2 regions of the Streptosporangium sp. NPDC006930 genome follow, and region 2 is predicted to be linked to the other one. Evidence: riboswitches for the same ligand, from Rfam matches in the RefSeq annotation. Region 2 holds a riboswitch; the other holds the start of a gene.
What was found. A riboswitch is a leader RNA that binds a small molecule or an ion and turns the genes downstream of it on or off. The one in region 2 is predicted to bind cobalamin.

Region 1 (3,873 bases), on a different contig from region 2:
GGGCAGCGCGATCGCCCGCGAGTGCGACGGCGGCCTCTATCTGCACGCGGGCCCCGAGGTCTCGGTGGCGAGCACCAAGGCGTTCACCTCGACCGCCGTGGCCTTCGCGCTGCTCGCGCTGCACCTGGGCCGGGTGCGTGACCTGTCTCCCGCCGACGGCCGCAGGATCTGCGACGGCCTGCGCAGGCTGCCTGACCAGATCAAGGAGATCCTGGCGCTGGAGCCGCAGCTCAAGGAGCTGGCGGGTAAGTACGCCGAGTCGCCGAGCATGATGTTCGTGGGCCGGGTGAGGGGCTATCCGGTGGCCCGCGAGGGCGCGCAGAAGCTCAAGGAGATCTCGTACGTGCACGCCGAGGCCTATCCGGCGAGCGAGCTCAAGCACGGGCCGCTGGCGCTGATCGGCCCGGACATGCCGACGGTGGCGATCGTCCCCGACGACGAGCTGCTGGACAAGAATCTCACCACGCTGGGTGAGATCCGCGCCCGGGGCGGCCGGGTGCTCATGGTGGGCCACCGCGGCGCCGACCCCAAGCTCGCCGACGACTGTGTCGTGGTGCCCAAGAACGAGACCGAGCTGGACCCGATCCTGCTCTCGATCCCGCTGCAGCTCTTCGCCTACCACGCGGCCGTGGCCCTGGGGCGCGACGTCGACAAGCCCAGGAACCTGGCCAAGAGCGTCACGGTGGAGTGAGCCCCGCGCCCTTCCCCTCCCCCCGTCTCATCACGGATAGTGATGAGGTACTAACCTCTGGTATAGGGGGTTCTTGGGGGAAGGGGCGCTTATGCGCCGTAGGGGGTTTTTCGCGCTGGCGGCGGGGGTGCTGGTCGCCGCGGGGTGCGGCGCGAACGGCGCCGGCTCGCTGGTGAAGCGCCTGTTCGTCCTCGAACCGACCGCCGACGGCCATGGCTGGGACAGGATCGCGGGCAGGCTGGCGACCGTCGTGGTCCAGGCGGGACTGGCGCGTACCGCGATGGCCGTCGAGCGGGGCGGCGCCCTGGGCTCCGCCCCTCGCGACGCGTTCGGCGCCTTCCACGGCCCCTTCGCGCGAGAGGGCAGGCTGCTCGTCACCGCGATGCCGATGGTGGCCGCCGCGGAGATCGCCAACACCGTCGCCGTGGTGAACGCCGCCACCCCCATCGCCCGCCTGGTCGGCGACTGGTCGGTCCTGGTCGTCCCCTCCGACTCCCGCCTGCTGACCTTCGAGGACTTCGCCGCGCGGCTGCGTCGGAACCCGGCGGGGCTCGCGGTCGGCGGTCGTCCGGAGGGAGGCTCCGAGCACGTGCTCTACGGCATGATCGGCAAGTGCCTCGGGGTGGACGCCCGGCTGCTGGAGTATGCCGGATACCTCACCCCCGAGGACGCCGTGGAGGGGCTCCAGGTGGGCCAGGTGGCGGCCCTGCTGGGATCGGCGCGTGCCCTGCGGTCCGAGATCGCCGCGGGCCGTCTGCGGCCCCTGGCGGTCTCCTCCGGTGACCGGATCGACGGGATCGACGCGCCGACGCTCAGGGAGGTCGACGTCCGGCTGGAGTACAGCGACTGGTGCGGCCTGCTGGGGCCCAAGGACATGAGCCCGGAGGACAGGGACGCCGCGATCGCCCTGTGCGACAGGCTCGACGCCGCGCCAGGCTGGCGCTCCCTGTGCGCGGCCCACGGCTGGAGCCGGGTCTATCTCAGCGGCGACGACTTTCGCCAGTGGCTCTCCACCGAGACGGCCCGCGCCCGCGGTGTACTTCACGAGCTCGGTCTGCTGAAGTCCTCCGACACAACTTGTTGGGGTAGTTGCGTCAGGCGCCCCTAGATGTAGGATCCTGCTCGTTGCTGGTTCGCCCCGAGGGGGGCGAGGCAAGAGGGAACCCGGTGAGATTCCGGGACTGCCCCGCAGCGGTGAACGGGAACGAAAGCCGTCATTGAGCACTGGGCGATCCACGCCTGGGAAGCGACGGCCGGTAGGCATGCGCATTGCGCCCGTGAGTCCGAAGACCTGCCGGTGACGTGAATGTCCAGGGCCTCGTGGGAGGGCCCGCGGAACGAGGCGATCCGGCGTGCCCGGGATCGCTCGCGGACGCGTGCCCATCCGGCGGAGCCGTGGGGGCGAGTCCGATCGAGCGAGGGGCACCACGTGACACAGGCATTGGCGGAGACCGCGACGGGGAGCACGGCGGCGACCGCGACGGGCGACAGCGGCGTCGAAGGTGCGGTGGTGGCCGCGTTGGGCCATGGCGGCGCGGGAAACACCGGAAGCGCCGGGAGCGCCGGGAACACCGGGAACACCGGGAACACCGAGAGCGCTGCGGTGGCCGCGCCGGGCGACGACGGCGCCCTGAGCGCCGGGAGCGCCGCGGACGGCCGCAGGCTGGCCATCGACGAGGCCGCCGCCCGGGTGATCACCGATCCGGAGAACTCCAGGGTCGCCGCCGCGATGCTGGCCGAGCTGATCGCCGACGAGGCCGCCGAGCACGGCGTCCGTACCTTCTCCGAGTCCGTCGCCGCGACCCACGAGGCGGGGCTGATCGCCGACGGACTCGCGAGGTTCGTGTCCACCCACGCCGCGGTCCTGGACGCGCTGGTCGATCCGGAGGCGGACGCCAGGTTCGAGTACTTCGGGCTGCGCACCGTCTACGACCGCTACCTGCTGCGCCACCCGCGGACGCGCAAGGTCCTGGAGCGCCCGCAGCACTTCTTCCTGCGGGTGGCCTGCGGCCTGGCCGAGACCGTCGAGGAGGCCGCCGAGTTGTACGCGCTCATGGCCACCCTGTCCTACCTGCCCAGTTCGCCCACGCTGTTCAACTCGGGCTCGCGCAGGCCCCAGCTCTCCTCGTGCTTCCTGCTCGACTCGCCCCGCGACGAGCTGGAGTCCATCTACGAGCGCTACGGGCAGGTCGCGCGGCTGTCGAAGTACGCGGGGGGCATCGGGATCGCCTGGACCAGGGTCCGCTCGCGGGGCTCGCTGATCCGGGGCACCAACGGCCACTCCAACGGCATCGTGCCCTGGCTGCGCACGCTCGACTCCAGTGTCGCCGCGGTGAACCAGGGAGGCCGCCGCAAGGGCGCGGCCTGCGTCTACCTGGAGCCCTGGCACGCCGATGTCGAGGAGTTCCTGGAACTGCGCGACAACACCGGCGAGGAGGCCCGCCGCACGCACAACCTGAACCTGGCCAACTGGATCCCCGACGAGTTCATGCGCCGGGTCGAGGCCGACGGCCCCTGGTCGCTGTTCGACCCCAAGGAGGTCCCGCACCTCACCGACCTGTACGGCGCCGCGTTCGACGACGCCTACCGGGCCGCCGAGGCCGAGGGCCGCTTCACCCGGCGGATTCCCGCCCGCACCCTGTACGGGCGGATGATGCGCACGCTCGCCCAGACCGGCAACGGCTGGATGACCTTCAAGGACGCGGCGAACCGGACATCAAACCAGACGGCGATGCCCCAGAACGTCATTCACCTGTCGAACCTCTGCACCGAGATCCTCGAGGTCACCGGCGACGCCGAGACCGCCGTCTGCAACCTCGGCTCGATCAACCTCGCCGCCCACCTGTCAGGGGACCTCGAGGACGGGATCGACTGGGCGCGGCTGCGCGCGACGGTCCGTACCGCGGTGCGGTTCCTCGACCGAACCATCGACCTGGGCTTCTACCCGACCCCCGAGGCGAGGGCCGCCAACCAGAGGTGGCGTCCGATCGGGCTCGGCCTGATGGGCCTGGCCGACGTGCTGTTCACGCTGCGGTTGCCGTTCGACTCGCCGCGCGCGCTGGAGCTGTCCACCCGGATCTCCGAGGAGATCGCGCTCGCCGCCTACCGGACCTCCTCGGACCTGGCCGTCGAGCGTGGCCGCCATCCCTCGTACGAGGAGACCAGGGCCGCCACCGGGGTGC
Region 2 (3,873 bases):
CCCAGGACCTCGGCGGTCACCTCCCCTGCCGCGGCCGGGTCCCAGCCGCGGTGTTCCATCGCCTCGACCAGGGCGCGGGCCAGGGTCTCGGCGTCGTCGACGCCGATCCGTCCCGCGCTGCCGTCCTCGGCCAGGCCCAGGGCCTCGCGCAACCCGACGAGCGCCTCGCCGCCCGCCCACATCTGCCGGGCGCGGAGCATGGCCAGGACCAGGTCGACGCGCGGTTCCCCTTCGGGAGCGGCTCCCAGCACATGCAGGCCGTCGCGGATCTGAACGTCCTTGACCTCGCACAGCCAGCCGTCGATGTGCAGCAGGAAGTCGTCGAACTCGGCGTCGTGGGGACGGCCTGTGACCCCGAGGTCGTGGTCGAGCCTCGCGGCCTGGATGAGCGTCCAGATCTGGGCGCGGATCGCGGGCAGCTTGGCCGGGTCCATCGCCGCGATGGAGGCGTGCTCGTCGAGGAGCTGCTCCAGCCTGGCCATGTCCCCGTAGCTGTCGGCGCGGGCCATCGGCGGGACGAGGTGGTCGACCAGGGTGGCGTGGGCGCGGCGCTTGGCCTGGGTGCCCTCGCCCGGGTCGTTCACCAGGAACGGGTAGACGAGCGGCAGGTCGCCGAGCGCGGCGTCCGGGCCGCAGGAGGCCGACAGGCCCGCCGACTTGCCGGGCAGCCACTCCAGGTTGCCGTGCTTGCCCACGTGGACCACGGCGTGCGCGCCGAAGCCGTCGGCCAGCCAGCGGTAGGCGGCCAGGTAGTGGTGGCTGGGCGGCAGGTCGGGATCGTGATAGATCGCGATGGGATTCTCGCCGAAGCCGCGCGGCGGCTGCACCATGACCACCACGTTGCCGGAACGCAGCGCGGCCAGCACGATCTCGCCCTCGGGATCGTGCGAGCGGTCCACGAACAGCTCGCCGGGCGCCGGGCCCCAGTGCTCCTCCATCCGGGCGCGCAGGTCCGCGGGGAGGGTGGCGTACCACTCGGCGTACCGGCTCGCCGCGATGCGCACCGGGTTTCCCGCGAGCTGCTCCTCGGTGAGCCAGTCCTGGTCCTGCCCACCCGCGGCGATCAGCGCGTGAATGAGCGCGTCGCCGTCCTGCCCGCTCACCCCGGGCAGCTCGTCCTCGGCGCCGATGTCGTAACCGCGCTCGCGGAGCGCGGCCAGCAGCCGTACCAGGCTGGCCGGGGTGTCCAGGCCGACGGCGTTGCCGATGCGCGCGTGCTTGGTGGGATAGGCCGACAGCATCAGCACCAGCCGCCGCTCGGCGGGCGGGATGTGCCGCAGCGCGGCGTGGCGCACCGCGATGCCCGCCACCCGCGAGGCCCGCTCGGGATCGGCCACGTAGACGGTGAGCCCGTCCTCGTCGATCTCCTTGAAGGAGAACGGCACAGTGATGATCCGCCCGTCGAACTCGGGGATCGCGACCTGGGTGGCGGCGTCCAGCGGGGACAGGCCGTCGTCGTTCTCCTCCCAGGAGGCCCGGCTGCTCGTCAGGCACAATCCCTGCAGGATCGGCACGTCCAGCTCGGCGAGCGCGCCGACGTCCCAGGCCTCGTCGTCCCCGCCCGCCGACGCGGTCGCCGGGCGGGTGCCGCCCGCAGCGAGCACGGTCACCACCAGGGCGTCCACCGTGCGCAGGACCTCCAGCAGGCCGGGTTCGGCGGTGCGCAGCGAGGCGCAGTACACCGGCAGTGCCCGCGCGCCCGCGTCCTCGATCGCCGAGCAGAGCGCCTCGACGAAGGCGGTGTTCCCCGCCACGTGGTGGGCCCGGTAGTAGAGCACCCCGACGACGGGTCCGTCCTGGCCGCGCGTCTCGCGCGTCGGCGTTCCCCAGGTGGGGGTGGGCTCGGGCGCGGCGAACCCGTGGCCGGTGAGCAGCAGCGTGTCGGACAGGAAGTGATGCAGCTCGGTCAGGTTGGCCGGGCCGCCGTGGGCGAGGTAGGCGTGCGTCTCGGCGCAGACCCCGCCGGGCACGGTGGACAGCTCCATCAACTCGGCGTCCGGCGCCTGCTCGCCGCCGAGGACGACGACGGGCCGAGGTCCGGCGAGCAGGGCGTCCAGCCCTTCCTCCCAGGCGCGGCGCCCGCCGAGCAGGCGGACCACGACCAGGTCGGCGCCCTCCAGCAGCGGCGGGAGGTCGGCGGCGGCGAGTCTGGCGGGGTTGCCGAGCCGGTAGTCCGCGCCGCTCGCGCGGGCGCTCAGCAGGTCGGTGTCGGAGGTCGAGAGCAGCAGGATCACGCGCCACACTCCGGGAGAGGAGTGGCGGTACGGCCCGCGGGAGCCGCGATGCGGCGGGAGAGCCGCGACGTCGCGGTGTGACGCAGGAACGGCGGTGTCACACCATGATGTGGCGACCCCGATGCCGCGTCGTGACGGGAAGACCACGATGCCGCGTCGTAGCGGGGGAACGGCGATGTCGCGGTGTAACGGGGGAACGGCGAAGAGCGCACGGAGCTTCCTCCCTCGGGGTCCTCGCCCCGGGTCGTCGTCGGCCACGACGGCTGGAGTCTCCTGGCTCCCGGATCGGTGCTCACCCCGGCCTTCCCGTCCTTCGTCGGACAGTGGCCCGGGTGGGGTTCGCTCCCCGGTTACAGTGGCGGGACCGCGCCGGATTCACACCGGCTTCCTCCCTTGCCGTCGCCATCGATGACACTACGGCAGTCCGGGGCATTGCAAGAAACTGGCATTAACATCCTCTGAGTGTCCATTGCCGACTTTTCCGGACGATCGCGACTCGACGCGTGCCCCGGAGCGCTCCAGGTCCACGCCGCCGCGGACGGCGGCCTGGCCCGCGTCCGCGTACCCGGAGGTCGTCTCACCCCCTCCCAGCTGCGCGAACTCGCCGACGCCGCCACGGCGTACGGCACCGGCGTCATCGAGCTCACCTCCCGGGCGAACGTCCAGGTACGCGGTCTCGGGCCGGAGGATCCAGGAAGCGGTACGGGAAACGGGTTCGCCGCAAGGATGGCGAGAGCGGGTCTGCTGCCCTCGGCGACACACGAGCGGATCCGCAACATCCTCGCCTCCCCCCTGACCGGAGTGGACGGACCGGCCGGACCGGCCGGACCGGCCCGACTCGACAGACCGGCTGGACCGGCCGAACCGAGCGAACTCGACGGACCACCTGGACCGGCTGGATCAGGCGGAATCGACGAGCCGAGCAGGCCGAACGGACCGAACGGCATGAAAGGGACGAACCATCCGGACGGCCGTGGGATCGCCGACGTCACCCCTCTGATCGGCGAGTTGGATCGACGGCTGTGTGCTCGCCCGGCCCTCGCCGCCCTGCCGGGACGGTTCATGTTCGCCCTCGACGACGGCCGGGGGGACGTGGCCGGCCTGGGCGCGGACGCCACGATCCTGCCCACGGCGCCGGACGAGGCGGCGCTGCTCCTCGCCGGAACCGACACCGGCCTGCGCGTACCGCTCGACGAAGCCGTGACCGTCCTGCTCGCCGCCGCCGAGGCGTTCCTCGACGAGCTGGCCACCCGGGACGTCACCGCCTGGCGGATCGCCGAACTTCCCGACGGCCCCCCCCTGATCACCGCCCGGATACGAACCACTCTCGGACTCCCCGACACACCCCCATTCGAACCGGTGAGACCGCGCGTCGTGACCTCCGGGCCGGTCGGCGTCGTCGAGAGCTCGGACGGGCCGGGGAACCGAACCGGCGCCACAGGAGAGGCGGGTCCCGGAGACGCCGCAGGCCACGGAGACAGGGACACGGGCGGTCCGGAAAACGAGGGCACGCGGGCGGCGCTCGGGGTGGCGATCCCGTTGGGGCGGCTGACCTCCGCGCTGGCATCGATGCTCGCCGACGCCGCCTCGGGCGGGGAGATCCGGCTCACGCCATGGCGCGGTGTGGTCCTGCCCGGCC

Region 1: linked by a shared signal. The riboswitch ahead of ABZ664_RS08945 (ribonucleoside-diphosphate reductase subunit alpha) and the one ahead of cobN (cobaltochelatase subunit CobN) in region 2 are both predicted to bind cobalamin.

What each region holds. Positions count from the first base shown of each region.
Region 1 covers NZ_JBEYID010000004.1:55,781-59,653, forward strand. Annotated here, with positions in the region: gene glmS (glutamine--fructose-6-phosphate transaminase (isomerizing)) at 1-691, shown strand, start outside; gene ABZ664_RS08940 (tripartite tricarboxylate transporter substrate-binding protein) at 783-1,799, shown strand; cobalamin riboswitch at 1,804-2,005, shown strand; gene ABZ664_RS08945 (ribonucleoside-diphosphate reductase subunit alpha) at 2,121-3,873, shown strand, end outside.
Region 2 covers NZ_JBEYID010000010.1:124,909-128,781, forward strand. Annotated here, with positions in the region: gene cobN (cobaltochelatase subunit CobN) at 1-2,243, opposite strand, end outside; cobalamin riboswitch at 2,480-2,675, opposite strand; gene ABZ664_RS19420 (precorrin-3B synthase) at 2,697-3,873, shown strand, end outside.